DNA from 4 places in the Neobacillus sp. KR4-4 genome. Region 4 is predicted to be linked to each of the others. Evidence: riboswitches for the same ligand, from Rfam matches in the RefSeq annotation. Region 4 holds a riboswitch; each other region holds the start of a gene.
The links. Region 4 has a riboswitch for thiamine pyrophosphate ahead of ACE198_RS18670 (ABC transporter substrate-binding protein). Riboswitches for the same ligand answer to the same signal wherever they lie in the genome.
Positions count from the first base shown of each region.

Region 1: another riboswitch for thiamine pyrophosphate. It lies ahead of thiC (phosphomethylpyrimidine synthase ThiC); the one in region 4 lies ahead of ACE198_RS18670 (ABC transporter substrate-binding protein).
Region 2: another riboswitch for thiamine pyrophosphate. It lies ahead of ACE198_RS16625 (thiamine phosphate synthase); the one in region 4 lies ahead of ACE198_RS18670 (ABC transporter substrate-binding protein).
Region 3: another riboswitch for thiamine pyrophosphate. It lies ahead of tenA (thiaminase II); the one in region 4 lies ahead of ACE198_RS18670 (ABC transporter substrate-binding protein).

Region 1 is NZ_JBHHJU010000008.1:92,972-100,678, reverse strand. It holds gene ACE198_RS10605 (Gp49 family protein) at 1-340, opposite strand, end outside; gene thiC (phosphomethylpyrimidine synthase ThiC) at 662-2,446, opposite strand; TPP riboswitch at 2,592-2,706, opposite strand; gene ACE198_RS10595 (efflux RND transporter periplasmic adaptor subunit) at 2,828-4,108, opposite strand; gene ACE198_RS10590 (exo-beta-N-acetylmuramidase NamZ family protein) at 4,444-5,694, opposite strand; gene nagZ (beta-N-acetylhexosaminidase) at 5,793-7,707, opposite strand, start outside.
Region 2 is NZ_JBHHJU010000016.1:21,422-29,128, reverse strand. It holds gene ACE198_RS16645 (thiazole biosynthesis adenylyltransferase ThiF) at 15-1,034, opposite strand; gene ACE198_RS16640 (thiazole synthase) at 1,031-1,798, opposite strand; gene thiS (sulfur carrier protein ThiS) at 1,800-2,003, opposite strand; gene thiO (glycine oxidase ThiO) at 2,014-3,144, opposite strand; gene ACE198_RS16625 (thiamine phosphate synthase) at 3,128-3,772, opposite strand; TPP riboswitch at 3,883-3,991, opposite strand; gene ACE198_RS16620 (outer membrane protein assembly factor BamB family protein) at 4,114-6,282, opposite strand; gene metE (5-methyltetrahydropteroyltriglutamate--homocysteine S-methyltransferase) at 6,402-7,707, opposite strand, start outside.
Region 3 is NZ_JBHHJU010000007.1:3,452-11,158, reverse strand. It holds gene ACE198_RS09155 (bifunctional diguanylate cyclase/phosphohydrolase) at 1-1,499, shown strand, start outside; gene ACE198_RS09150 (VOC family protein) at 1,598-1,987, shown strand; gene ACE198_RS09145 (energy-coupling factor transporter transmembrane component T family protein) at 2,284-3,021, opposite strand; gene ACE198_RS09140 (ABC transporter ATP-binding protein) at 3,018-4,589, opposite strand; gene ACE198_RS09135 (ECF transporter S component) at 4,567-5,160, opposite strand; gene tenA (thiaminase II) at 5,157-5,840, opposite strand; TPP riboswitch at 5,951-6,054, opposite strand; gene ACE198_RS09125 (hypothetical protein) at 6,174-6,650, opposite strand; gene ACE198_RS09120 (polysaccharide deacetylase family protein) at 7,094-7,707, shown strand, end outside.
Region 4 is NZ_JBHHJU010000020.1:40,711-48,417, forward strand. It holds gene ACE198_RS18645 (NUDIX hydrolase) at 291-908, shown strand; gene ACE198_RS18650 (TatD family hydrolase) at 1,606-2,373, opposite strand; gene ACE198_RS18655 (ABC transporter ATP-binding protein) at 2,370-3,110, opposite strand; gene ACE198_RS18660 (ABC transporter permease) at 3,107-3,874, opposite strand; gene ACE198_RS18665 (thiamine-binding protein) at 3,874-4,164, opposite strand; gene ACE198_RS18670 (ABC transporter substrate-binding protein) at 4,178-5,173, opposite strand; TPP riboswitch at 5,320-5,430, opposite strand; gene ACE198_RS18675 (hypothetical protein) at 5,634-5,786, opposite strand; partial or broken gene ACE198_RS18680 (transcriptional regulator) at 5,953-6,111, opposite strand; gene ACE198_RS18685 (hydroxysqualene dehydroxylase) at 6,279-7,707, opposite strand, start outside.

The DNA.
Region 1 (7,707 bases), on a different contig from region 4:
CATCTACACTGGATATCGACTCGGTGATGATAAACCCATTGGGCAGCTTGACCGCAACCATTGTGCATCGATCAAAAACCTTATCAATTTTTACCTGAGATTTTTCGATCAAATCATTGATATCCCCTTGTTCGCTTTGATTTATCATTTGTGGCTTTTCTTGTTGTTTCGCGATAAAGGAATACTCTGATGATGGTTCAAATGCCATTTCAAAGGCCTCCACTGTTGTTTCAATAACCACATCATTTTTGATATTCCTAAGCTTTACTTTCCCATTCGTTGTGATTTCCAACAATTCCATTGCATTATCAGGTGACCCTTTCACTTGGTATATCTTCAAGCTCTTTCCCTCCACCATGTTTTTTAATAAACTTCTTTTAAACTAGTCTATTCAACATGTAGAAAAGCTGTGAAACTTAAAAAAAAAGATACTCATGTTATGGCGAATTACCTTCTCTAACATTTGAAATAATAAAAAGTGATTAATAGTTTTTACTATGGAATTTTAGAGAAAAATAAAAAACCTTACCCGATTATTAATCTAGGTAAGGTTACATGGCTGTCTTTTTAATACCCCTCTAAAAAAGCAAGGCTAGTTTTCAATCGGGTAATTTCCTCTTTAATCTTTTGAACATTCATCCGTATAACCTCCTAAGGAAAGTTACTGATATATGCTGCCCCCAGATTCCTTAAACTCTTTAGCTTTTTCCTTCATACCTGTTTCTATAGCTTCGTTCGTATCAAGTTTATTTTCTTTCGCATAATTACGAATATCTTGAGAGATTCTCATGCTACAAAATTTTGGTCCACACATTGAACAGAAATGAGCTGTTTTTGCACCTTCCGCAGGTAAAGTTTCATCATGATATTCTATCGCTCGTTCAGGATCTAAAGATAAATTAAACTGATCTCTCCAACGGAATTCAAAACGAGCTTTTGATAAGGCATCATCTCTTTTTTGTGCTCCTGGATGCCCTTTTGCCAAATCAGCAGCATGGGCGGCAATTTTATAAGTAATAACCCCTACACGAACATCCTCTCTATTCGGTAAACCTAAATGTTCTTTAGGCGTTACATAACAAAGCATAGCTGTACCATACCAACCAATCATTGCAGCTCCAATAGCAGATGTAATGTGATCATAACCAGGAGCAATATCAGTCGTAAGAGGTCCAAGTGTGTAGAATGGCGCTTCCTGACACACTTCTAGTTGTTTATCCATATTTTCTTTAATTAGGTGCATCGGTACGTGCCCTGGTCCTTCAATCATCACCTGTACATCATGCTCCCAAGCAATTTTTGTTAGCTCTCCAAGAGTCTCTAATTCTGCAAACTGTGCTTCATCATTCGCATCTGCAATAGACCCAGGACGTAAACCATCCCCTAAAGAGAATGCAACATCATAAGATTTCATTATTTCGCAGATTTCTTCAAAGTGAGTATATAAAAAGCTTTCTTTATGGTGGTGTAAACACCATTGTGCCATGATTGAACCACCGCGGGATACAATACCTGTTAACCGTTTTGCCGTTAGTGGAACATATCGTAAAAGAACACCAGCATGAATGGTGAAGTAATCAACACCTTGCTCCGCTTGTTCAATCAAGGTATCACGGTAAACCTCCCATGTAAGATCTTCAGCAACACCATTTACTTTTTCAAGTGCTTGATAAATGGGGACGGTGCCGACAGGAACGGCTGAGTTTCGAATAATCCATTCTCTTGTTTTATGAATGTTTTTACCTGTTGATAGGTCCATAATATTATCAGCACCCCAGCGTGTCGCCCATGTCATTTTTTCAACCTCTTGTTCGATGGATGATGAAACAGCAGAGTTACCGATATTCGCGTTAATTTTAACATGAAAATTACGTCCTATTATCATAGGTTCTGACTCTGGATGATTGATATTAGAAGGAATAATCGCTCGACCCTTTGCAACTTCATCACGCACAAATTCAGGTTTCATATTTTCCCTTATTGCGATGAATTCCATTTCAGGAGTAATAATTCCCTTTTTTGCATAGTGAAGCTGTGTAACATTTTTTCCTTTTTTTGCTCGTAATGGTTTGCGCTTCAAACCCGGAAACACGTTATGATTGGCACGAGGATCTTTTTCATCCTTATACCCATTATCTACAGGCTTAATTTCTCGACCTTCATATTCTTCAACATCTGCTCGTTCATGGATCCATGTGCTTCGAATGGCAGGAAGGCCTTTTGAAATATCAACAGAATAATTCTGATCCGTATAAGGACCGCTTGTATCATACACGCGAATAGGAAGGTTTTCCTCTTCACCAAACGTTCCCGTAGTAGGGCTTAACTCAATTTCACGCATTGGTACTTTAATGTCGGATCTCGAGCCTGTTACATATACTTTTTTACTTCCTGGAAAACTAGACATGATGGAAATATTTTGTTCGTTTAATGCAGTCGTTGACATAATAAATCTCTCCTTTTTTTTTTGAATATAAAGGACGAGATACAGAACATAACAAGTAAATAAGCGTATAAAAGTACATCAAAAAGCCGGGACCATAAATGGTTGGACCCGGCTAAAATGTATGCAGAAGTATAGTTGCATTGAAGATTGTCTATTCTAACTTCCCCACGCTGGTATGATCCAGATCAGGTCCCAAGAGTCAAGAAACTTCAGCGTGTTTCTTTCTCAGCCCAACTTATTGGACACCCCTAGTTATTTATATTCAATTAAGCTACATTATATATGAGTATCGGCTAAAATGAAATACATAATATTAATTATAGTAATATAGTCGTGTTTCGATATTATGTTTAGGATGAACCATAATTTACCTTTAAAATACTAATCAAAAAGAGATGTACCAAGGCGAACAATCCAGGATGGGTTTTCTTCTATTTTGTCTTCTTCCTTTAAACCCTTAAGTATGGCAACCCATTTGCCTCCTTTTTGACCAGTTTCTACCTTTTGTTTCTGAATCTTTCCTTTTTTTTGTACATATACATAGGTGGATTTTCCAAAGCCCATGATGCTCGTTTCAGGAACTGCTAGCAACTGCTTTGACTGCACTACTACGTCTAGCATGGTATTGTAGCCAGGATATAGGCCCTTTTGTGAATCTAGACTTGCTTTAAAGGAATAGTATGGATTAGTTTCTTGTTGTATATCTTTATTCTTATTTGCATTTGTTTTATATGTAGGATAATCACTAACCTCCGAAATTTTTCCTTTCCATTTCTTATTGGCTACTACATTAGAAGTTACTGTAATAGATTGGCCTGATGTAATTTTTGCTTTTTCTGCTTCTGTTAGCTTTCCTTCAATTTGAAACGGATCATTTGAAGCGATTTGCATGATTGCTAGTTGCTGATTTTCTTTTGCTCGAAAACCTTGACCTACATTTTGGTTCAGGTTTGATATTACACCAGCAGTGTAGCTGATGACAGTTAATGTTTCGAGCTCAGATTTTAGCTTTTCAGCCTGCAACGTATATTTTTCTACTTTTAGTTCTGCTGCACGGAGCTCAGCTTTTACTTTATTTAGTTCAGCTTGAATTGACTGGATCGTGATAGCTTTAGTAGCTATGTTAGCTGTATCAACTGCATCAATGGTATTGGTTGTATCAGTTGTATCAGTTGTATCAGTTGTATCAGTTGTATCAGTTGTAGTGGTTGACTCAGCTTCTCGTATATCCTGCTCTAATGAAGTGATTTGCTCTTTCATCTGAGTAACACTTGTTTCTGCTAGGTTTTTATTTACTTCTGCTTGTCCTAGCTCAGCCGCGACTGTTGATCCTTCATAAGAAAAGAGCTTTTGTCCTTTTGTAACAGTTTCCCCTTCTTTCACAAAAATTTCCTGTATAGATCCTTTTGTTACATTTAAATAAATTGTTTCAGCATGACTTTGTACAACACGACCTGACACTGTTTTTGTTTTAGTAAATATTTTTTCTGTTGGTTTTATTAACACTAACGGCTTAGATTTACTTTTTTTAACTTCTATAACAGCTATGCTTAACATAACAGAAATGAATAAAAGAACAAGGACCCCAAGTAAAATCCATTTCTTCTGACGCGAGGTACGTACTTGTTCATTTTCTACACCAATTCCTTTTGCTGTTTCCATAACCCTACCCCTTACGTAATAGATATATAGCGAATATTGCAATAAAGTGTTGAACCCAACTACTAATATCTATTGTCCATTTTTTTAAAGAAAGGTTCAAGGAGTAATTTACTTTTTTTGTCCCGTGAACTTCTCTTGTAATTAATGTACTTGCGATATAATTTAGGTTCTTGTCAGTAATTCCCCCACTAGGCAGAATAATAAAATGGTTTCGTCAATCACTGGAAGATCGTAATAGTTTTTTTACTAGTTTAGTCCATAATATAATTTGATTTTTTCTTAAAGGATAAATCGTATTAAAAAGAGGCCTCCTAAAAAGAAGGCCCTCACTCCTATTAATATAATAAATACTTCTCACGAACCCCGTTAAATTCATCTAAACCCGCCTGCCATGCAGCTTTTATTTCTTCAATAGATTTGCCAGCTTCAATATCAGCACGGATCGAACCATTACCGACAAGGTTATCAAAGAAGGAGATTCCTGCTGCATTCGGTGCTCTAAATTGGAAATCGTTTGGATACATATCATGGATTGTTTTTACGATATACAATCCTGTTTCAAACGGCTTATAGGCATTTCGGTCTGTGACATGAATTTGAATTCCATGGCTTAAAACATTCGCATGCTTCGAGAAGGTCGGTATAAATGAAGCCGCTCGGAATGTGACACCAGGTAATTTGTAAGAGTTTAACTTGGCAGCCAAATTGTCGCTATTAATGAACGGTGCTCCAATCAATTCAAATGGCTTTGTTGTTCCTCTTCCCTCGGAAACATTGGTTCCTTCAATGAGGGCAGCCCCTGGGTAGACAACCGCAGTTTCCTGGGTTGGCATGTTTGGCGATGGAAGGATCCATTCTAATGGTGTCTCATCGTAATATATGTTTCGTTTCCAACCCTCCATTTCCACTACCGTTAAATCGGCTCCAATACCAAATTCGCTATTGAAAAGCTTGGCTAATTCCCCGACTGTCATCCCGTGGCGAACAGGAATCGGATATTCACCGATGAACGAAGAGTACTTATCCTCGAGCACAGGTCCTTCGACTTTTGTCCCGCTGATTGGATTCGGACGGTCAAGAACGATAATTGGAATATTGTTCTCTTTTGCTGCTTCCATCGCTAGTGACATGGTGTAAATATAGGTGTAATAACGTGTCCCCACATCTTGGATATCAAATAACAATACATCGACATTGCTTAGCATTTCAGGTGTTGGCTTTTTTGTCTTCCCATAAAGGCTGTAAACAGGAAGTCCTGTTTTTTCATCCGTATATTGTTCAACATATTGACCAGCTTGTGCACTTCCACGGACACCATGCTCAGGACCATAAAGAGCAGTTAAATTTACATTGTTGTTATTGTATAGTAAATCTACGATACTAGTAACGCTTTGATCAACCGCCGTCGGATTGGTTATTAAGCCGACGCGCTTATCCTTTATCAAATCAATCTTATCCTGCAACAAAACCTCTACGCCCAAACGGAATTTTTCATTCTTCTTCTCTTTTGCGTTCTTTGCAACAGCTGCTGAAACGGTCGAAAGTAGTAGAACGAGAGCCAATAAACCTATAAGCCCCTTTTTCAAAAGTACCCCTCCTCTTTTGATCTATCAAAGTTTAAGGAATATAGCCCTACCCCTATTTGAAGCAGTCACAACTAAATTCCCCTCTATCTCTCCCCTACTTAGTATCCTAACCCGTGATCAAATCCATATAAAACACTGCCATCATGGTTGTAAATCGTAACTGGCAGCTTTCCTGTCGGATTATTTTTACCAAAAATTGTACTTGCTGTTGCTTCAAAGCTCGTTGGTCTAAAGCCAAATTGAACAAGATAGGCATCTACATTCGTATAGGACATAACGTCATATGGATTTCTAGCCCCAACAGCAATGACAGGTACACCAGTCTCGATGAGTTGTCTTATCATCACCATTTGACTAGCGTCGTTGGCTCTGCCTCCAACACTTGAGGTGTAGGTTCCAGCAATGATGTATTTTGCATCCTTCACTTGTGCTAATTGTGTAGCATCAAGTGATTCTGAAGCATTGATATAAATTGCGCCAGGATGGTATTTTTGGACCTCAGCTGCAAGGAGATTCATAGAGAAAGTCGCCCCACCAACCACAACAATCCTATCTTCAGGAGAAACATTAAGTGGAAGTATATCATTATTTTTTACAAGCGTAATTGATTTTTCTGCTGCTTCTTTTTCAACTGCTTTATGTTCAGGTGAACCTACTACTTGAATAGCCTTCGCAACCTTTTCATCAAGACTCCTTTCCATTTCCGCCTTAACAATGCTTCTATTTAATTTCAGGGTTAATATCCGCTCTACTGACTGCTCAAGTCTATCTTCTGAGATATCGCCAGCGTTGACTGAATCATAAAGTCCATTTGCCACTGTTTGGATTCCCACTGGCATTAATAGGACATCTGCACCTGCTTTTACAGCACGGATAGCTGCATCAACGGATCCAAAATGATCGGCAATCGCACCCATATTCATCGCATCAGTTACGATAACACCTTTAAAGCCCATTTCTTCGCGCATTAGACCCGTTAATATCTTGTGGGAAAGAGTACCTGGTACAGAGACTTCTGTTCCGTCCTTTTTTGAAATTGCTTTTGTATCATCAATTTTTGGGAACGTTACGTGTGCTGACATAATCGCATCAATACCAGCATCCATTGCCTGCTGGAAAGGATATAATTCTACTTTCTTCAATCGATCAAGATCATGTGGTACCGATGGAAGTCCTACATGTGAATCAACCGCAGTATCTCCATGACCTGGAAAATGCTTAGCAGTGGCCGCAGTGCCCGTTTCATGAAGTCCTTTAATATAAGCATTTCCCAACTTTGAAACTAACTCAGGGTCTTCACCAAAAGAACGAACACCGATAACAGGATTATCAGGATTATTGTTTACATCCAACACTGGTCCAAAATTCATGTTAATCCCAAGTGCGTTTAGCTCTTCACCTATTGTCCTGCCGACTTTTTCAGCTAGCTCTTCAGATTTAGTCGCACCCAATGCCATATTGCCTGGCATATCGGTACCAGTTTGCAGACGTGTAACGATTCCACCTTCCTGGTCAATGGAAATCAACAGTCCATACTTTTCCGCTGCTTCTTGATAAGCATCCACCAGTTTGGTCGTCTGTTCAGCTGTCACCGTATTTTCACGGAATAAAATCACACCACCAAGATGATAATCCTTTACAAGCTTTGCAATTTCGTCGTTCATTACCGTGACATTTTTGCCATTCCAATTTCTAAAGTCAGGCATTAGCATTTGTCCGACTTTTTCTTCCATTGTCATGTGATCGATGGCATTGCCGATAAGGTCATAACGTGCGCCTTTTTCTTTTTCAACAAGGATTTTGTCTTGATTTCCCTTGAATTGAATTGAAATTCTGTCGGTATTGCTGCCATCGCTGACAGAGATAAACGTTGTACCATTGTGACCGGATAAAGTTACTTCTCCAGCTTCAGATATAGAGGCAACATTCTTATTTGAAGACTTCCATTTTAAGTTCTCAGAGACCAGCATAAAGTGGCCATCCTCATAAACATGAAGTGCGTTTAAATCAAGT
Region 2 (7,707 bases), on a different contig from region 4:
TATTTGCTTTTTTATTAACCCAAATATTTATGGTATAGAGCCTTTGCTTTGGAAATATCCTTCGTTCCATGCACTAAAACCCTTCCGTCTCTAAAAACTACTAATCGGTGAGGATTCACAGTATACGATAAAAGGTAGGGATTTCGCTCCACGGCTCCTCCTCGAATCGCAAATAATTTTTCTAAAGCCTCCAAATCACGAACCATTGGAACCGCAGGACGTATCTGAACTGAATCTCTTCCACATAGGACGGCTGTCTTGGTTTGATTTTCGAATGATAAATAAGGGTAAGTACGTTCTTCCCCGCAAGAAGGACAATCCCTCTTTTTCAATTTATCTACTTGTATGGAACTATATTGGTTTTTCCATAAATCAAAAGAAACAAGTTTATTTCGCAATGAATCCAAGTCACCCACCAAGATTTTCAATGCTTCACTTATTTGAAAAGAAACGACCATGTTCACAGCTGGACTAATAATTCCAGCTGTATCACAGGTTAATCCTCCTAGAGGAACGGTTTCTACTAAACAAGAAAGGCAAGGTGTTTTCTCAGGAATGATCGTGTAGGAGATTCCATAACTTCCAACGCAAGCACCGTAAATCCAGGGGACACCATACATTTGGGATACATCGTTAATGATCATTCTTGTTTCGAAATTATCCGTTGCATCCATAATAAGATCAACGTTTTTGGCCCAGTCTTCCAGCTCTGACACAGAGGCATCCGCAATGATTACCTCTATTTTCACAGAAGAATTTATCGCTGTTAAGCGGTTTTTGGCCGCTATTACTTTAGGAATTCGATTTTTGGCATCTTCCTCTGTATATAACTGCTGCCGCTGTAAATTGGACCATTCTACATAATCACGATCAACAATGGTTAGTTTACCAATCCCAGCGCGGGCAAGTGCTTCGGCACATGCTGATCCGAGTGCTCCCATTCCAATTATGAGTACATGTTTATCGGAAATTCGCTGCTGCCCGTCTTTTCCAATGGGTGAAAAAAGTTCTTGTCGTGAGTACCGATTAATCACCCGATACTCATTCCTTCCTTTGGACTGCTTGCTGAAGCATATCTCTTTTTCTCAATTCGACCAGCCTCATAGCCTAAACGTCCAGCTTCAATCGCTAGTCTCATTGCTTTTGCCATTTTTACCGGATCATTAGCCGCTGACACAGCTGTATTTAATAAGACGCCGTCGGCTCCTAATTCCATCGCTAAAGCCGCATCGGCTGGTGAGCCAATCCCAGCATCCACAATAACAGGAACGACAGCCTGTTCGATAATAAAGCTAAGGTTTACGGGATTGATGATACCTTGACCAGATCCAATTGGCGAGGCCCCTGGCATGACAGCATGACAGCCTGCTTCTTGAAGTTTCCTAGCTAAAACAACATCATCTGAGGTATAAGGAAGGACAATAAATCCTTCTTTCACTAATTCTTCTGTCGCCTTTAAGGTTTCAATCGGGTCAGGAAGTAATGTTTGATCACAGCCAATCACTTCCACTTTAATCATATCGCAGAGGCCAGATGCTTTTGCCAATTTCGCGATACGGACGGCCTCTGCCGCTGTTTTCGCACCTGCTGTATTTGGCAGCAGCGTATATTTATTGGTGTCTAACTGTTCTAAAAAATTCGGCTGACTTGATTCAAAAATATTCATTCGTCTTACCGCGAACGTGAGTATTTCTGCTTTGGAAACTTCCACTGCTTCCTTTTGGATGTCGTAGCTTGGATACTTTCCCGTACCTAAAAACAAACGAGATTTAAAGGATAATGAACCTATTTTTAACATATCAACCGCCTCCTACAAAATGGACTATTTCAATTCGATCTTTATCTGCTAATCTAGTACTTTGGTGATCTATTTTGGTTAAGATTTCACCATTTACTTCCACAACAATGACTTTATCATGGATTTCATAATGCTTGAGAACATCTGAAACAAATACAACATGCTCTGGTAATTGGATATACTCGCCATTTAATATTACTTCCATTTTTAATCTCCTAACCAACTGTCTCTTTGTGTCTTTCAAGGTGAAAAGCTGCGAGAAGTGCCTCATCTTGCTGTCTACCTGCTAATAGGTCAGCTACTATTTTCCCTGTAATAGGGCTTAATAAAATCCCATTTCGAAAATGCCCTGCTGCAAGGAACAATCCCTTACAGCTTGGATGCTCGCCAATATAAGGGATTCCATCGCCTGTCTGCGGTCTGAATCCTGACCACACTCGCTCCCATGCTGCTTCCTTAATCTGAGGGACTAGTTGAGTCGCTCTTTCTATTAATGAAGCAATCCCTTCGGGGGTAACCTTGTTATCAAAGGTATTTTCAAGCATGGTAGCACCAATATAAATTTCCCCATTGCGTTTTGGTACCAGATAACAGCGTTTGTCGGAAAAAATAGTCGTGTTAATAATCGGCTCCTCCGTTCGAACGGAAAAGCATTCTCCTTTAACAGGATACACGCTAATGTCCAGCCCCGATTCACGCATTAATTTCGCTGCCCAAGCTCCGGTGGCCACGACAACTTGTTCACTATGTATGACACCATTGGTCGTTTTAACCCCTTTAACCTGACCGTTTTCAAAAATAAATGAAAGAACCTCCGTATTTTCACGAATTTCCGCTCCGAAATAAACAGCCGCATTTGCAAACGCTTTTGTTAACTTTGCTGGCTGCACATGTCCATCGTTAGGGAGATACATACCTCCAACAACACTTGGTGCCAAAGACGGTTCCATTTCTAGTAATTCCGTTGAATCCAGCCATTTTATCGTTGGATCCCAATTCCTTTGATAGTTGACTTGTTTTTTTACTTCTACTGCTATTTCTTCTGTTTCTGCAATTTTCAGCATTCCTTTATTCACAAACTCGATATCAATTCCTGTATATTCATATAACTCACTTGATAGTGTAGAAAACATTGCTTGACTCTTTAATGCCAATTGGAATAAAGGACCATCTTGTTCAATCTCCGCTTGTGCTGCCAGCATACCAGCAGCCGCACTGGAAGCTTGGCAAGCCAATCTATCCTTCTCAATTATGATTACTTTTTTGCCCATTTTTGATAGTTGATAGGCAATAGAGGATCCGTTAATCCCTCCTCCGATAATGGCAACATCAAATGAATTTTCCACTTGTTCCATCTCCATCTCTTAATACATTTAAATAAGCCTTTACTGCTACTAATGGATCGCGAGCTTCTAATACTCCTGACATGACCGCGATTCCTTTTGCCCCAGCATCTAGTACCCGCCCTGTATTCTCGGGAGTTAAGCCTCCAATGGCAATAACCGGAACCTCTAATTGTGTAATCCGTGATAATTCATCAAGACCTCTAGGGGGCTTTCCTGGTTTTGATTGCGAAGGGAAGACATGACCGAAAAGGGCGTAATCAGCACCCTTTTCTTTTGCTTTTTGTCCCTCCACGTAGGAATGGATGGAACTTCCTACCCTAAGCTGAGGAAAATTTTCTTTGACAATAGCTGCATCTAAACTATGAAAGGCTAATTGAACCCCCCCAGCCTTTATAACTAAGGCAACATCCACACGATCGTTGATGAGAATCTTTGATAACGGCAGGTTTGTCATTGTTAGAAGTTCCACAGCTTGATATAGTTCCCTCGCTGTTTTTTGTTTTTCTCGTAAGTGAATCGCGGTTACATACGGATGAATATCCGTGACAATTTCACATAGCTGCTCGATCGGCATTTTGCCATTGGATATAATATGTAACTCTTTAACACTAGTTAAAATACAAGTCACCCCCTATAATCCAGATTCTGAAGCTCAATGAAATAAAGTGAAAAACAAAAAACCACTTCCTTTTAATAAGAAAGTGGTTGATAATTTGAAATATAAACATGATCCTTCAAATATCCATGTTTCCACTTCCCTACGCTGGTATAACCCAGATCAGGTTCATAGAGTCCCGAAGTATCACTTCAATCTCAGCCCTTTAAAAAGGCACCTCTAGCGGATTGTTATCTATTCATTTATAAAAATTCCCTTGCATGGATAATGTTAACACGTCGATTAGAAATGTCAAATAAATTCTTTTTATACCTTTCATATATTCTGATCTCTCACCTATGCATGGAAAAGGATTATTTTACTATGGTTAGTTTTTGGCCAATGTAGATTGGTTGATTAGGATTGAGGTTATTGGCTTTAACGATGGAGTCAATCGTAACCCCATTCTTCTGGGCAATCTTCCAGAGAGAATCGCCCGCAACAACGGTGTAAACAACAGTAGATACCGTTGGGAGGGTTACAGTAAATTTTGCTACATACCCAGAATCCAAAGTACTGCTGTCTTTTTTGTATTCGATTGAATACCAGTCTCCGATTGCGGAATAAATTTTTATATCTGTATTCATCGGAAGCACAATCTTTGTATCATACTGAGTTCCAGGATTGGTTCTAACATTGACGTTTGTCCTTGTCTTCGCTTGTTCGATTGCTTGAATCTCCTGATTGGACGGAACTTTAATTAATGGTTTGGAGACATATCCTTTCAGAACCGCGCTGATAATTCTGTACTCAATTTGATACCAATCACCCGTTTCTCCCGTTATCACCACTTCTGAACCAGCAGGGATTGTTGTTAGGATGGTGCTTTGAGTGGTGGCTGCCGAGCGTAAGTTGGAATTTTTCAAGGTTAAACCGAAACCTTCTGTAATCAGAATGGATTTGTCACGTGCTGTATATTCATTCTTATTCCCAGCTAGATCTGTTAGTTTTACAATTGGATAGTAACTTCCACGGATTACATTAAAGCCACGGCTGTTTTTTCCATCCCAATAAAAATTCGCTGTCCCCTTCAAGTAGCGTCCTAACCAAGTCTTAACTACCCAGCCGCTTTCATCAACAATGGTTACCTCCATATCTGCCGTTTCACTTATGGTAATGGGGATTCTAATTTGGTTCTTTCCATCTTGAAGAGTAAGTTGGTTAACCGGTTGCAAATCAATTGTTGCTGTTGGCTTTTCTGTATCTAACTGGGATGTTTTTGGCACAGCGTACGTATATAGAAATTGATTCGTCTCTGTTACAAAAATGGTGTCCTTGATGACGCCGATTGGCCGCAAGCCAGACGCGCCTGTAGTAGGTGTTAGTTGAAGAGTGGAATATATAAGCTGACCATTTGCGCTATTAAAGAATTTAATTTTGTTGTAATTTCCCAAAATAATTCTATCGGAGGCTACGACCATTCCACTTGCCCCTTTAATGGTCTGAAGTCCACCAGCAACAAACTGTTCTGCATACAAGGTCTTCCATTTCTGTACTCCGGTATTTTTGTCTACCGCGATAATATTGGCCTCATCAAGAACAATTAAAGAATCACTCACTACAGAAAGAGGCTGTGTAAACATACCCGTAGGGCTAAACTTCCATAATGTTCTTCCACTTGCAGCATCCAATGCCCAAATATTTCTTGTTGCCGCTGGTTTCGTTTCGAAGTAAAGCTTTCCATCTTTATAGACTGGGGCCCCATAAATAGGGAGGCTTGAATCCAGATCAAATGTCCAAAGCACCGTGCCGGTCGATGCATCAAATGCATACATTTTGGATGTCATTTGAACTGGATTCCGTATATTTGCAAACAATCGATTATCACTAGCAGCGAAAACCCCTTCCAACCGCTCTTGGAATTTAAGGGGATAACTCCATCTCTTTTTACCCGTAGTTACATCTACCGTACCAATTGCATCGAAACCTTCGGTAGTTCTCGTTAAATAATATAAGGTATTCTGGTCAATTAAGAGACGATTCGCAAAGCTATCAACGGTCCAAAGTGTCTGTGGAGAGGTACCGTTATCCTGTATCGCATAAATTTTAGTCATCGTTGAAGCGTAAATCACTCCGTCTCTTGCTATCAAGTCAAGAAACCCATTCTGCTCTTCTATTGAAAAATTCCATCTCTCTTTATAGGTATCTAAGTCAGTGGCAGAGAGTACTTTTTTAGAAATCCGTTCCGCCGAATACAGCTGATTGCGATTTACACTAAACAACGCAGAAGCGTTATTAAAGGGATCTTTCTTTAACGTCAATAACGTCAAATCAGCAGGCAAGGAGGCACTAGAATAATTGGTATTTCCTTGGTCAGCTAAATGCATTTCCCAGTTTTGGTCATCTGCCCTTAGGTTCTGATTCCTTAGAAGTCTCTTTAATTCTTTTATTCTTTTTCTTAATTGTTCATTTTGAGCCTGTAATTGCTTGTATTGTCTATAAATATCTGAAGAATTATTTCTATAATCATGATGGAACATCATTTGGGAACATCACACCTCCATTATTGTGCTTGCATCATTTTATGCACATTTGCCTAGGTGGTGATGTTTAATTAACAACCTAAAGAGCCTTTCCCAAAAATGGAAAAGGCTCTTACAATTTAAATCGTTTGACACTGCTGTTGGCGGAGTTTCCGGGCTGCAGTCACCAAATTTTTAAGCGATGCAATGGTTTCTTCTTCATGACGTGTTTTTAAACCACAATCAGGATTCACCCAGAACTGTTCTTTAGAAATAACCTCGACACTATCTTTTAATATCGCACGAATCTCTTCTACACTGGGCACTCGTGGACTATGAATATCGTACACTCCTAAACCAATCCCAAGTTCGTATGGATTTTGTTTAAGAGATTGAATCAACTCCCCATGACTTCTAGACGTTTCAATTGAAATAACATCCGCATCAAGAGCACGAATGGGCTCTATAAAGTCATTAAACTCGCAATAACACATATGGGTGTGAATTTGTGTTTCATTTTTCACACTGGAAGTGGCTAACTTAAAGGCATTGACCGCCCATGCTAAATAATCCGCCCATTTTTCTTTACGTAATGGCAATCCTTCGCGTAATGCCGGTTCATCTACTTGAATAATGGCAATACCTGCATCTTCTAACGCCTGTATCTCTTCTTTCAGCGCTAAGGCGAGTTGATTGGCAACTTGTTCACGTGAAATATCATCACGGACAAACGACCAATTTAAGATGGTGACAGGACCAGTTAACATCCCTTTCACATACTTAGACGTTAATTGCTGGGCCGCTGCTACCTCCTTCACGGTCATTGGGGCGACCCACTCGACATCACCAAAAATAATTGGTGGTTTAACGCAGCGTGAACCATAGGATACCACCCATGCTTTTTCTGTAAAGGCAAAACCTTCTAGCTTTTCTCCAAAATACTCAACCATATCTGTTCGCTCAAATTCACCATGAACAAAAACATCCAGTCCAATCTCTTCTTGAATTTGAATCCAACGAGCTGTTTCATCTTTCAAGAACAATGCATATTCAGCGTCGGTGAGTTCCTTTTTCCGCCAGGCCGTACGTGTACGTTTTACTTGATCCGACTGAGGGAAACTGCCAATCGTTGTAGTTGGAAAATCTGGTAAATTTAATGTCTCTTTCTGCAAAGGCTGGCGTTCGTTAAATGTCAATGGACGGGAGAAATGTTCGGTTTTTACTTGTAATTCAAGCTCCTTCACCCGTGCATTTTTCCGCGCCTCATGCTGTGCTAATGCTTGGGTCGCTTTCATACTTTGTGACACACTCTTATTTCCTGCCCACGCCTCGTCACTCACATAGGCTGTTAACTGTGTTAGTTCCACAATTTTCTCATCAGCAAATGATAGAGCATTTTTTAATGTGGCATCTAGACGTGTTTCTGCCTTCGTCGTGACAGGTACA
Region 3 (7,707 bases), on a different contig from region 4:
TGATCAATTGTGCCTATTATGTTTTTATATTTACAAATGGCATTACTGGACCTATCAGTGTCAATAACAGCCTTCCCTATTTATTTTCTTTTTGCACCTATTTTGCATTGAATCTACTATTGGTTGGTTTGTTTTTCATCTTGGCAGGATCTGAGAACATAGTAGCCTTTTTCAAAGAAATTATTAAAGAAACAGCTGCCACATATATAATTACACTTGTGCTTTCATTAGTCCTAGTCATTTTAATGAAACCCGACGAATTATTCGGTCTATCTCTTTTCACCTGTATTGCCTTTTTATTGTCATTAGCCTTTAAACAGTACTTTAATTTATATAAAGAAATTTCCGAGAAAGCCAACAAAGACTTCCTCACAGGCTTAAACAACCACGGATACTTTAAAGAAATTTTGGAAAAAGAAGTAACAGCTGCGAAGGAAAATGATCAGCCACTGTGTGTGGTCATCATGGATATTGATGATTTTAAAAAGTACAACGATCTGTACGGTCATATTCAAGGGGATCATTTGCTCCAAGAATTTGGCACCCTTTTGAAGGCCAGTTCAGATGTAGCAAACTATATCGTTGCCCGCTATGGCGGAGAAGAGTTTTCAATCATCATGCCCAATACCGATCGAAAGACTGCTTATTCGTTCATGAATGAATTGCGGAAGAAAGTAAATGACACCTACTATAAAGGGGTGGAAAGTCTCCCTTACGGCTGCTTGTCCTTTTCGTCCGGGATTGCTGAATGTGAAAAAGAAACCTACAGCATTTCTGAACTTCTTAACAAAGCCGACCAAGCAATGTATGCAGCGAAAAACCAAGGAAAAAATCTAGTCCAAATTTACAATGGACATTCAGAATATTCCGTACAACGCTCACTTTCGCTTGAAAAAGAGCTAGAGGAAGCAGAATATCAATTAAAAATCTTTCTTTCCAAGGATGTTTATACCTATCGCCATAGCAAGCGCGTCTACCAATATGCGGTCGACTTCTCACGAGTACTGAATCTAAGCGTGGATGAACGCAAAACACTGATTCTCGGAGCGCTTATCCATGACATTGGAAAAATTGAAATTCCGCGTGAAATATTAAATAAAAAAGGCAGTCTCGACTCGCAAGAATGGGAAACCATGAAAAAACACGTTACCTATGGAAAAGATATCATTTCAACCAATAAAAAATTAGAAGATTTGATTCCACTCGTTGAACTCCATCACGAACGTTTTGATGGAAACGGCTACCCATATGGGCTAATCGGAAAATCGATCCCAAAACTAGCAAGAATTCTCTGCGTGATCGATTCCTTTGATGCCATGACAACAGAGCGGCCCTATCAAAAAACAAAAACCTTTCAAGAAGCAATCGCCGAGTTGCGCCGCTGCTCTGGCAAACAATTTGACCCCCAATTTATCGAACCATTCATTGCAATGATTACGGAATTCGATAACTCATGGGATGAACAGCAGAAAGAGGTTGCCGCAAGTATCGAGAATTAAGAAATGGACCTAAGCCAGGCTGTATGCCTGGTTTTTATCTTAATCCGTCCAACCCCTTGTGGTATGATGGAATAAAATTTATGAAGGAGTTAACCGCCATGATTCAATATGAATGCCTCCACCACGTGAGCCTATCCGTGACCAATTTAGAACAGGCCAAGCATTTTTATAGCAATATCCTCTGTTTAAAAGAAATCCAGCGCCCGAATTTTGATTTCCCTGGTGCTTGGTACGATATCGAAGGACAACAGCTCCATCTCATCGTCGATCCTGCCTCCCAAACCCTTCGCCAAGATAAGCGCCTAAGCAGCCGTGAAGGTCATTTTGCCCTTCGGGTGAAAGATTACAATGCTGCGTTGAATTGGTTGAAAAGTAAGGATGTTGAACTATTAGAGAAACCTAAGGGCATGAGTGGCTTTGCCCAGATTTTCTGTGCCGACCCAGATGGAAATCTCATTGAACTAAACGTTGACCAAGCAGACCTTTAGTAAAGCCAAAAGGGAGAAGTGCGTATACACTTCTCCCCTTATTATTCATTGTAGATTTTTGAGTAGTTATGAGAATTCATAGGCGGAGAATTTCCGGCTAATGGATATAGACAGGGCTTAAGAAGCAATATAAGGGAAGATATTCCGATTAACTCCTCAAAAAAAGACAATATCCAAAGATTTCGATAGTTTAGACGGAAAAACTTCCTTTATTATTAAGGAAATATGGGTATTTCCCAAAATAAACGGAATTTTTCCGTTTATTTTCAAACACAGTGGAATCCATATAACAGAGCCTATTCAATAAAAGTCATGATCCCCCAAGCAACAATAAGTAACGAAAGCAGATAGCCGAAATCTTTCACTGCTAGTTTAGTTGTTTGGTAATAGGTTCTGTCCCTTGTACCCGTAAACCCACGCGCCTCCATGGCAATCGCTATTCGTTCTGATTTTCGTATGCCCTGAGTAAACAGTGGCAAAGCATACCTCATAAACGCTTTCCAATTATTTCTTTGCCGGTAACCTCTCACTTTATGTGCCGTCTTCATTTGGTTTAGTTCCGATTGAAACAACGGGATAAAGCGGAACCCCGCTAATAGTCCATACGCCCATTTTGGTGAAAGTTTACATTGATGAATTAAACTCATGATGAACAACGTGATGTCGGTGGTGGAGGTGAATAATAAACCATACGTGACAAACGCTAACATCCGTAAGGCGATGGTTAAGCCATGATTTACACTCTCCACCGTAATATGGAACCAGGCCCCTTTCCAAATCGTTTCTTCTCCTTCTCCAAAAGCAGCGATCATCCAAAATACAAGAATGAAAAAACCTAAATAAGGCAAAAGCCTTTTGATAAGATACGTCATTCTCCATCCGCCTAAAAAAATGCCAATCAATAGCGCAAGAAACCAAATCAAAAAAGTCACCGTTGGATTGGAGATGGCCATTAAAAGAAACATCACGATCAAATGAGCGAACAACTTACAAGCAGGATTGAGTGCAGCTAGGAATGAATCATTCGCCTTCATACCAAAACACCCTCCCTTCTTGCATGCATCAACTGGTAATGGAGTGGTGGAATCAACGCACTTTCACAGTAATAACTTGGCTCTGAAAATAAACCATAGGGCGTTCCTTGATAGGATACTCGTCCCTTATTGAATAGAAGGACTTGATCAGAAAAACGATCGACCACATCCATATCATGGGTTACCATCACAATGGTTGTTCCCTGTTCCTGTCTCTCTTTGAGACGTTTAATAAGCTCTCTCGCTGTTTTTTCATCCTGACCAAAGGTTGGTTCATCAAGCAATAGCAAAGCTTGATCGAACAATAACATTGTCGCCACACTTAACCGCCGTTTTTGTCCTAAACTCAGGGTAAAAGGGTGCGTATCCTGGTATGGCGCCAATCCAAACTCCTCTAACAATCGATTGGTTTTCGAGCGAACCTGCTCCTCCGGCCAATTTCGCTGCCGGCCGCCAAAAGCCACTTCGTCAAAAACCGTATCGGTAATGAATTGATGTTCGGGATTTTGGAAAACAAAGCCTGCCTGCTCAAATAATTCTCGGTCTGTCCATTTTTTTAGTTCCTCACCTTGAAAGTAAATTCTCCCTTTTTGAATCGGCTCCAACCGGATCAGACTTTTTAAAAAGGTGCTTTTCCCACTCCCATTTTCTCCGACAATGGAAATCCATTCCCCTCTATGGATTTTCACCTCTATATCACTGATGACGGTCTTCTTCCCATAGCCAATTTCAACATGTTCGGTGCGGAGTAAACAATCGCCTTGTACGAGCGGTTTCGTTTTTACTCCATTTTTAAGTTTGATAGATAGAGGGTGCGAGGGATCTTGAACGATCTCCTCCCATTTGTGAGGAAACAACTTAGGACGCCAAATCCCCGCATCTTTCATTTGTTGATTAAATTGGAGCAGCATCTCTTTTGGTTCCCCATCCCCAATAATCTTTCCATGCTCATCAAGGATAATGACTCGGTCCATCCATTCGATGCAGCCGTCAAGGACATGTTCGACAAAGACCATCGTATGGTTGGTTTTTTCGGCTAAATGTCTCAATAAACCAAAGATCTCATTCCGGCCAGCAGGGTCGAGTTGAGCGGTTGGTTCATCAAAGAAGAGGACGTCTGGTTCTAATGCAAGCAAACACGCTAACGCCAATCGTTGTTTCATCCCTCCTGAGAGCATTTCAATCGGTGTTTTCTTATCTACCATCAGCCCTACTTTTTCCATCAAATCCGAGATCATTTGATCCATTTCGTTACGAGGAATCGAACGGTTTTCCAGACTAAAGGCAATTTCTTCATCGACACGCAGCATACAAAACTGGGAATCAGGATCTTGAAACATCACTCCTGCATTTTTCCGGATGCATACTTCACCGCTGACCTCTGCGTCCAAATGCTCAGGGATAATCCCAGCAAGAGCAGAAATCAATGTAGATTTCCCACTCCCACTAGGTCCAAGGATTAATACCTTCTCCCCTTGATGGATGGACAAGGTAATATGATTGAGTATTTTTTCAGAGCGGTTATAAAAACGAATCGAAAGATCTTTACAACCCAGAAACATTGACATTGTCCTTTTTTCTTTTTTCCTTCATCAACTCATATTGCTCTAACACCCCTGTATTTGCGAGGGCATCCACGACAACTTTCGCTAGCCAGCCGCCAAGAATCATGCCGCTGATGACATGAATTCCTAGTGTCATCAAAAAGACTTCCAGTGTGTAATAACCGAAACCGTTGGCGATTATGTTATAAAGCATTCCAAATACGGCAGCTAGAGCACCTGATAGCATTAAAGTAAAAAGGTTATACCGTTTATATCCGAATAGGGCGAAGGCAATTTCTGAACCAATCCCTTGAAAAACACCTACTAACAGGGCCGACAGACCAAAATGACTTCCTGTTAATAACTCGACGGCAGCCGCTGCTACCTCTGCAATAAATGCTGCTCCCGGTTTTCTGATAATATACGCGACGATTGGACTGGCAATCACCCAAATACCAAACATAAAGCCTGCACCGACCGGCCCGACAATAGCAGAAATCGGAATCCACAGCGTCGACCATCCTAAATAAATCACTCCACAGGCCACCGCTAGAATCACAGCAAGAACGACTTCTTTCATCTTCCAGGTCTTCATTTCACTGCCTCCATTTTCACAGGCCATTCTTCTAGTTTATAAGCCATATCCCAGAACATATATTCCAACTGACAACTGATGAGGAAATGCTCCTTCATTTTTTCCTTTTCTTTCTCTGTTGCTATCTTAGCCCACTCATCGATCCTGGCACAAAATTTTGTCGTAATCGAATCGGTCCGGTTTCCATAAAAATGAATCCAATCATAAAAAGGATGGGAGCGATCTGGATTCACTTCCGTTAATAATCTTTTCCCAATTTCCCAATACGTCCATGGACATGGAAGCAATACCGCTAGAATTTCCCCTAATGTCCCTTCATGTGCAACCGTAAGCATATGACGCGTGTAATGAAGGGCTGAGGGTGCTAACGGATATCCCTGTAATGCCTCGTAGGGTACACCTGCTACTTGACAAAAGTTATTATGTGGATGGATTTCACTGTTTAATATAAATGAAATCTGCTGATTAAACATATCCATTTCTTCACGATTCTCACACTTAGAAACGGCGATTCCATAGATGCGAATAAAGGAATTCAAATATTCAAAGTCCTGTTTTACATAATGAACCAATTGTTCTTTTTGTAACTCCCCATCAGCGATCCCCCGGACAAACGGATGTTCAAAAATTGCCTCAAAAATCGGATTGGCTTCTCTTCTTAGTTCTGCTGAAAAACTCATATATTTCTCCCCCTTATTTGTTTTATGGGAAGACACTAAATGGAACGGCTAACGGTTCGAACACGAAAAAACCGCTCCAAAAATGGAGCGGCAGAATAATAGTATTTATCCATACACAGACTCCACTTTCCTACGCTAGTATGAACTAGATCAGGTTCAAAGGGTCCAAGATTATTCTTGTCTCAGCCGCCAAACGGCTCCCCTAGTGGTCTTCCTATAAATTTAATATTCACTCTACACCCGCTGGTTAATGTTGTCAATCAGTTAACAGCTAAAGGATAAAAATAGACCAAACGTCCTATAGAACAAGGAGAGGCCTTCTCATTTTCCCCACTATACTTGCTTAACCACAGCCTTATGTTCTAATCGACGAACTAATTTATAGAACCCTAATAAGATGAGGAGGAGAAAAGGATTGATCATGATGGAGTGATACAAACTCCACCAACCATAATGGAAATAACCCCAAGGCTCTGGTAATAAGGTTAAAACCTCATAGATCACAATTCCTACATTCCAAGCTAAAAAAAAGGAGAATTGTTTCCATAATGGACTTTTTAAAGGATAGACATTTAAAAAGATAAGATTCACAGGTGGGACTAAACATACATACACAAGCAAGGACTGCCAATCCACACCCTTCGTGAAGTACCAGTACCCCTGGTATTTCAAACTGATAAATACATCAAACATCAGTTGGAATAAGGTTGTAAATAACCAAATCTGCAGCATCTCACTTCTGGTTAAACGTTTTTTTACTTTGATTGCAATTAGGTTAAATAAGATCACTGCTATAATAATCCCGACCATTTAGTTAACTCCTTAGGCATCAATATATATAAAATTTCCATTTTTAGTAAAAAACATACCTCTCCACCCCTCTAACTTCCAATTATTTACCAATAAATGTCGTAAGTCTCGTAAAACATGTCATAAGCGTCCGGAAATAGGTTATAAGGTTCAAAAAATAGGTAATAAGTCTCTGGAAATAGGTCATAAGTCTCTAAAAATAGGTACTAAGCGCAGGAATAGATGTTATCTTGGTAACTAACCAAAATATTCCCTCTACCCTCTATTACCATTTAAAAAGAATAAGAACTTTTTCTTCCTACCCCCAAAATCTCCACTTTACTATCTAAGTCTTTGAATATGGTCATTTTCTGTCGAAAAATCTGGCCCGCTATCTGCTGGACATTATGTAAAATATAAATCTATTAATATAGAACAACACTACACCTAGAGGAGGAATCTATGTGAATCGAATGTTTAGGTGGCTGGTTAGGTCACTATTTGCTCCTGTCACCGGAAATGCCGGAGCGGTGGCAAGCACACTTGGTTTTTTCTTAGGGTTTTTGCCTTTAGATAATATAAGAATACCGCTATTAGTAGTTCTGTCACTTTTGTTACGTCTGAATATCATCGCCTTATTCCTGGGAACGTTGATACCTATTTTCATTCCAAAAATGAATCATCTACCCATCCTGGATTTAAGTAGATTAGAAGATACGTGGTTCATTTCAACCTTAAAATCGAAAATACAGCTTTCACAATCGATTGCCCCAGCAATCCTAGGCGGCCTGATTGGTCTTGTTTGCTATTTTTTCTTCCATTGGTTTTACAATTTAGGGTTGAAAAAGAGAGAGCGGAATCAAGACCATGTTTTTCTTGATCCTGCCAAAAGACGCTGGTCGATTATCAAACGAATGGGTGCAGGCTTTGCCGCTTTAATGATTTTAGTGTCGACGATTTTTATCGAAAGCCTGAATAACAACCCAGAGTTTCCAGCACTGCAACTTGATAACAGCAGAGCAAAGAGCGGGATTGAACCAATTAATATAAGTTTTAGTGAAGAACAACTCGCCGCTCA
Region 4 (7,707 bases):
ATACTGATAAAAATTGCCCATTCCGGCTGGAAAATATGCAAAAAAGTTCCATGGGGAATGTCAAGAGAAGGCATTTGAGGCGGAAAGTTTGAGTACACTATCGAAAAATTAAAGCATTTAAGCAATCTATTTACCTTCTAATAAAAGCGAATGTTACTTCCCAAATAAATGGAGAGTACCATTCGCTGATATTTTTTAAACTCTTGTAGTACAGGAGTTGTAGCAAATTTTTGCTTGATGAATATATATAGTTATAGTAAATATTATTAAACTAAAGGGTGATGATGATATTGGAACCTAAATGGCTGGATTGGGCGAAACAACTTCAATCCATTGCACAGGCGGGATTAACGTATTCAAAAGATGTTTATGACTTGGAGAGATTTGAATTAATAAGAAATATAAGCGTTGACATTTTAGCACATTACACAGATATGGACAGGCCTATAATCAAAGATTTATTTGCAGGTGAAACTGGGTATGCAACTCCTAAGGTTGATATTAGAGCTGTAGTCTTTAAGGATGATAAAATACTAATGGTCCGGGAAAATACCGATGGTAACTGGGCATTACCTGGCGGCTGGGCTGACATTGGACATGCCCCAAGTGAAGTCGCTGTTAAGGAAGTAAAAGAAGAATCGGGATTTAATGTGAAACCGATCAAAGTATTAGCTGTAACCGATAAAAAGTGCCACCCGCATCCTCCTTCTGCTTTTCATGTTTATAAAATATTTATTCAATGTGAAATTATCGGCGGGCAGCCAGCTAAAGGAATTGAAACAAGTGAAGTGAAGTTCTTTGCTGAAAACGAACTGCCTCCTCTGTCAACAGCTAGGAATACAAAAACACAAATTGAACTGGCTTTTAAATACTTAAAAAATCCCTATGAAGCAGTTTATTTTGATTAAGTTTAATTTATAAAAGTGCTTCCTTTTTTTATTAACTAAATGTTTAAGACCAAGATATATTAGGAATCCCTCCAAATACATCTTGGTTTTGAACTTCTATTTTCTTTAAATCCCCGATCTTTACACATAAAAATTTATACTCCTATTTTTCAAGAACTTTATAATGTGTCTTGTTTGAAATTCACTCTTTATCTTTATAATTTGGCCACTGCATCTTAATAGATTCTCTGAATTGGCCCATATTATAGTATTCACAAGTAATTGATGAGAATTTAAAAAAGAGCCAACCGAACTTTGACGGTTAGCTCTTTGACTAACTATGCAATTACTTTCGAATCTTTAACATCATTTTACAGCGGTGTGAAATACTAAGTAGCATTTGGAGGTATGTATCCAAATCTTGAAATGTCCATCTGTTTCTACCTTATAAGGCGAGACAATAAATCACGCCTATTTTTCAATTGAAGAATAGCTACCAAAACTAGGAAAGAAGCGCAAGTATATTCACCTCCTCTCTATAACATTTTTATTTCTCCTTGTTTTATAGCAAGCAGCTTCACCTTAATAGAATTTTATTAATCTACTATTTTCTTTATAACTAAAACACATTTCTATGTGTCACAGATCTTTATGAATCACTTGGTTTTCTGTTCATTATTTCCAAATAAAGAAAGCTGCCAATGTTTGATCGGCAGCTTCAAGTTGTTATGTGGTAAAACCCTTTTGTGTTTTGATGTAAGACATCTGAAACTTCCTCAGCGGAAAGCTTTTTGACCAGAGTGATTTTCCTTATGGATTCCTCCATCATATTCGGATGGGTCACCTTCCCCGCAAACGGACCTTCAAATGGCCAAGGACCATCGGTTTCAACCATCATAAGCTCGAGAGGATAGACGCTGACAAGCTGCTGGATTTCTTGTTCATACACCACATCCGGGGTAATAGAAATATGATAGCCGTTTCGTATCATACGGTCTATTGTTTTCTGATCCCCTTTAAACCAATGAAAATGCGCTTTGGAAAAAGAATATTTTTCGAGAAGGTCACAAACGAGAGGTGCATCATCGTAAACAGCATGAAGAACAATCGGTTTGTCCCATATTTTCGCCTTCCTAATAAACACTTCTAATACTTCAAGATAAGGAGCATTCGAAATCCCCTGCTCTTGCCTTAAGTAGTATGGCAGTCCCACCTCTCCTACAGCAATCATTTCATTACGGTGGTCGTCTATCCAATTTAGCAGCATGTTCAGCTCGTTTTCAGAAGGCAATGTTTGTTCTGGATGGTAGCCAAATGCAGGTTTTACCTTTTGATATTTTTGTGAAAGCAAGAGGTTTCTTTTACTGGAATCCAAATGAAACGATACAGAAATCAAGGCCTCGATTTGGGCAGAATCCAATACTATCCGTTTGATTTCCTCATCCTGATAGTGATCCAAATGGATATGAGCGTCGATCATCTTCATTTGACTTCACCTACTAATTGGTAATATATATCCCTTTTGCATTGAATAAAGCTTTCATCCAGCAGAATCCCTTCGTGCCGCGGCCTATCAAAAGGAACCTCTATATTTGAAACGACCGTTGCTTGCTTACCAGACAGCATCATCACTCGATCGGATAGATACAGTGCTTCCTCAATATTGTGAGTAATAAAAAGAATCGTCCGTCGATGCGATTCCCACATGTCCATTAACCATTTCTGCATTTCAAACCGGGTTAGCTCATCTAAAGCGGAAAAAGGTTCATCAAGACAGATCACCTCTTGCGGGCTCAATAAGGCACGGATAAAAGCAGCTCGCTGCTTCATTCCTCCAGACAGCATGTGAGGATAGGCGTTTTCATAATCTGAGAGTCCGGCAATCGCCAGCATTTCTCGTGCTGCTTTTACGTCTTTTTTACCATGAAGCTCTTGGCCAAGAAGGACATTTTCAGAAATTGTCCTCCACGGGAAAAGAGAAGAAGTCTGAGGCATATAGCTAATAAAACCACGCTTGCCATTAATGCACTGGCCGTCTAATAGGATCTCCCCTTCATCTGGCGAAAGAATTCCTCCAATTAAATTGAAAATGGTGCTTTTTCCACTGCCTGAAGGACCAATAATAGAAACAAATTCATCTTTATTAATGGAAAAATCAAGGTCTTTCAGTACTTCATTTTGCCGGAAACGTTTCGAAACGTGTTGAAAACGAAGATAGCTCATTTTTTCTTATCCCCTTTCGGCTGCCAGCGAACCACTCTTTGTTCTATAAAAACGATGAAAAAGAAAAAAAAGAGGCTTAAGAACATGATCGTAAAAATGGCAACGAATACCCGATCCGTTCGAAAAGACGACGAGGCGAATGTCATAAAGACACCAATCCCTTGCTTGGCACCAAGCCATTCAGAAATAACGGCACCCATTACACTATACGTGGCAGAAACCTTAAAGCCTGAAAAAATCGAGGGCAGTGATGACGGCAGCTCCAATTTCCAAAAAAGCTGTGTTTTGGTTGCACCTGCCATTTTCATATAATGCTTCAACTCGGAAGGGGTTTGGCTAAATCCATCCAAAGCAGCGACTGTAATCGGAAAGAAACAAACAAGCATGATGACAATCATTTTGGGCAATAATCCAAACCCAAACCAAATGACCAACAGTGGAGCCAGAACGATAATGGGAACATTTTGCGATAAAATCAACAATGGATAGAAAGAATCCCTTAAAACAGGCACCAGATGGAATAAAATAGCGACCGCCAGTCCAATGAATGCTCCAACGACAAATCCAAATAGTGAAATTTTAACCGTTGAAAACACATCAGGATAAAAATCACGCCAACCGGCAATGGCCTCAATGAAAATCTTTGATGGCGGCGGAAGAAGCCATTCCGGCACTTCTGCTATTTTAACAACAATCTCCCAAATGACAAACAAAAGGAGGAGAACCAAAATCGGTCTCCACCCTTTTCCAAGATTCTTCTTCATCATCGATATTTCTCCGTTAAGTCATCCATGGCAATGCCAGATGGCTGATAAAGGATTTTCACTTGAGAAATGACATTTTTACTTCCCATTTCAATCATTCGTTCATTCATTTTTGAAATCACCGTAAATAATTCGTGGAGTTCGCCTTCCATGGTTGTTTCTAACGGGTGTACCTCATATTTCACACCAGATTCAGCAATGACTTTAATCGCTTCATCGACGTATGGAATGACGTCTTCTCCATCCTTTGTTTTCGGGATGATTTGAATGCTGATTAATGAATTCGCCATATTTTTCTACCCCCTACTGTTTTGGTAAAAATTCATTTGTAAATGCTTTTTTCGCATCTAATTTCTTATCTAGAAGTTTATTCTCATACATCCATTGGGCATAATTTTCCCAAATCTCTTGCTTTTGAATTCCCCATTCCTTTGCATCATCCTGATATTTCGGAGACAACCATTCTTGACTCTTCTTTACCAGCTTTGGATCTAAATCCGGTGCTGCTTTAATCAGGATATCTGCAGCTTGATCAGGGTTTTTAATGGCAAATTCATACCCCTTGGCAGCGGCATTTACGAATGCCTTAACCGTTTCTGGGTTCTCTTCAATCATCTTTTCGTTTGTTTCTAAAACAGGTGTATAGTAGTCCAGTTTGTCAGAGTAATCTGTTAAGTAAACCATATTAATTTTTTCATTACGAAGCTCTGCTTCTACACCAGTCCACCCATAGTAAATCCAAGCGAAATCGATGTCTCGTTTCACAGCCGTAAAAAAGTCGGTATCCCCCATGTTCACGATTTTCACCTTATTGGCATCAGCGTTTTCCTTTTTCATTAGAGAAGTGATGACAGATTTTTCGACTGGCGATCCCCATCCACCGTATGTTTTTCCTTCAAAATCCTTCGGAGATTGAATCTGTTTGCCAGCTGGTGAAGCGAATCCTGATGTATTGTGCTGAATCACTGCAGCGATCGATACGAGCGGTACCCCTTGTATCCGTGCCTGGGTAATCGCTTCTTGGTAACCTACACCAAACTGCGCCTTGCCAGAAGCGACTAGTTGGTCAGCACCAGTCTCACCCGGCATGATAATATCCACATCCAAGCCTTCTTTTTTAAAGAATCCTTTTTCTTTTGCTACATATAATCCAGTATGATTGGTATTTGGCGTCCAATCCAGTACAACCGAGACCTTTTTAAGCGGCTGTTTTTTTTCTTTTGTGTTTTCTGTTTCTTTTTTGCTGCTGCATCCAGTCACTAGAAGGACTGAAAGGAGTAGTACTAGCCATTTCTTCATGTTGTATCCCCCCATATGTAAAATAAAATCTAAAGTGAAACAAATGAAATAGAGCGAAACCTTAGTGTTGGTTAGAAGGCAAAAACTTGCTTAAACAAAATAAAGCACTCAGGCAAAGAACCTGAGTGCATATCAGCAAACAATTAATTGTTTAAGAATATGTTCCCTCCGCCGGTATCAACCAGATCAGGTTCCAAGGGTCATAAGTCTCACGGACTAAATCTCAACCGGCAACACCGGTTCCCCCACATTTCATCGTATTTCAGTTATTATTTTACTATTATATCAGTCAAGGCAGTCAATGCCAACTTATTTAATGTATTTATGCTTCTTTACAGCTGCCTTCCCTTTACAGTATACGTATGAACCTACTTCAAATTGGCAATGGCCTGTATCCAATCCTTACAACTAATACAAAAAAGATGCCCCATTCCAATGGAACATCTTTTTCTATTGAACCTTATCCTATTTGCTCCTCTGTCCCTGATTCTTCAGAAGTCACATCCTCAATGGAAACAAACTCCTCCGACATTGGACGAAGTTTCTTGGATATCGCATGCTCCTGAAGGCAAAGACCTTCCGCCAGATGACGCTTTACAATTGTGTTTCCCACTTCAGGGGTTACATTTTTATACCAAGTCCCGGACGGATAGACGATGGCAACGGGAGCGTCCTTACATCTCCCATTGCAACTCGTTCTTGTTGTATGTATGTGTGAATCTAAGTTTAAATTTGGTCACCTCAGAAGAGCGATCTTGTCTGGCTTTTTTTAATAAGAATATTGACTCCTCTGTCATGACGCCAGTATAATGCATCATCTTGTTATTCACCGCTTCATTCACGGCAAAAATGTAGTCATTTATAGCTATGGCTTTTAAAGTGTCATGCCTTCTATCTTGTTTGACTGCCCTCCAAAAGTCTGACTTTTCCCTGAGGATTGAGAAGGTTATGAAACAAATTCTTAAATGACTCTAGAAGAAGGTCTCATCATCTTCTGGAAAAAAAGTAGAATTTTAAAATGGTCTACAATACAAAAAGAAGCACACGTTCACGTTCCATGTACTTCCTTTAGTAATATGGTTGAATTCGTTGCGTTCAGGTTAGGCTACAAAAACCATCTAGACTGTTGGACTTTTCCCCAAGCATATTTACCTGCATTGAGGAGGAAGTAGACAACCCTTGAGCAGAAGGAGGAGCCGCCATTCCAGGGGAGCCCTTTCCTATAGCGAATCCAATCGTGAATGTGCCAGGGAGTTAATAGGTCAAATTTATACATGTCCCAAATCTTGCATTTCCTTTTCTTTGAATCTGCCGCATCAAGTATACTGTTGACCGCTCGGCGGGCCGCCTCATTTGCCGCTTCCATCGACGCCAGATCCGTATTTGTACGCACATAATCGGAAGCCAGGAAGAGATTGGGGATCTTTGTAAAAGCATAGGGTCTTAAGCTCCACGCAAAAACTTTGTTTATAAGCAAAGGCTCACTATTGATCATTTTGCCGGAATCGTCGAATTGAATGCCCGGATCCAAAAACCAAGAGTGAACATCCTCATCCCGGAGCAGTACTTCTTCGTGATTTAAGGCTTGTTTCAGCTGTGCCCATACTTCCTCTTTAATTTCTTCTTTCGTGCATTCGATTGCCTTTTTTCCTAAAAGCATGCCTGGTTGGTTCCATTCCGAAATATCAACCGAAATAATGCCCCTAACCTGGCCATCCCCATAGTCTTGAAGATCCTTTCCGTTCCAAAATTGCTTTTGTGAAATGGCCGTAATCGCCCACGGAGAATCCATAATGATCAGATGGCCGTATACAATGGGCACATCCCGTTTCATAAAGAACTGGAGCCCGTTCATCCAATCAACATCTTTGGCAAGCCTCTTCAATCCTATCAACGCCGGATCCGCCCTAAGCATTTCAGAGGAAACTAGTGGGGCCATGGCTTCCACCGGGAGAGTGCTTACGTAAAAGTCTGCATTGACATACTCGTCCTTTCCTGCCCTATTGATATGGACACCCGTGATTTTGCCTTCATTGAGGTGAAAGCCGCATACGGTTGCATTGGTATAATACCTAACTCCTTTTTGTTTCAAATAGCTGATCCATGGATCGATCCACACTTCATTGGTCGGTCCGTTCAGGACTCGGTCCGAATCATTAGTCGGCGTAAGGATACCGATAAGGAGTTGGGAAAGAACCATACCGAAGGTCTTGGCGCTTGCTTCTGTAGATTTTGCTGCAACCAATGAGCGGGAAATGGAAGCAAACACTTCATGGAAGTTCTTCGATTGGTTATCTCCATCCAGATAATCCCACCAGCTAATCCTTTCATATTCATCCATGATTCGTTCCCTGCAGCTCGTCATCACCTGCCAAAGCCGCTCCGTAAAGAAAATCACTTCATTCTCAGTAAGTCCCCAATCCGAATCGAACAATGCTTTCAAGTTCTTTTTGATGCCGGTCATCGATTTCGGAATGGAAGTGGAGATGGCGACTAGTTCATGATCAAAGCGGGCAAGTCCCATCTCCCGAGCC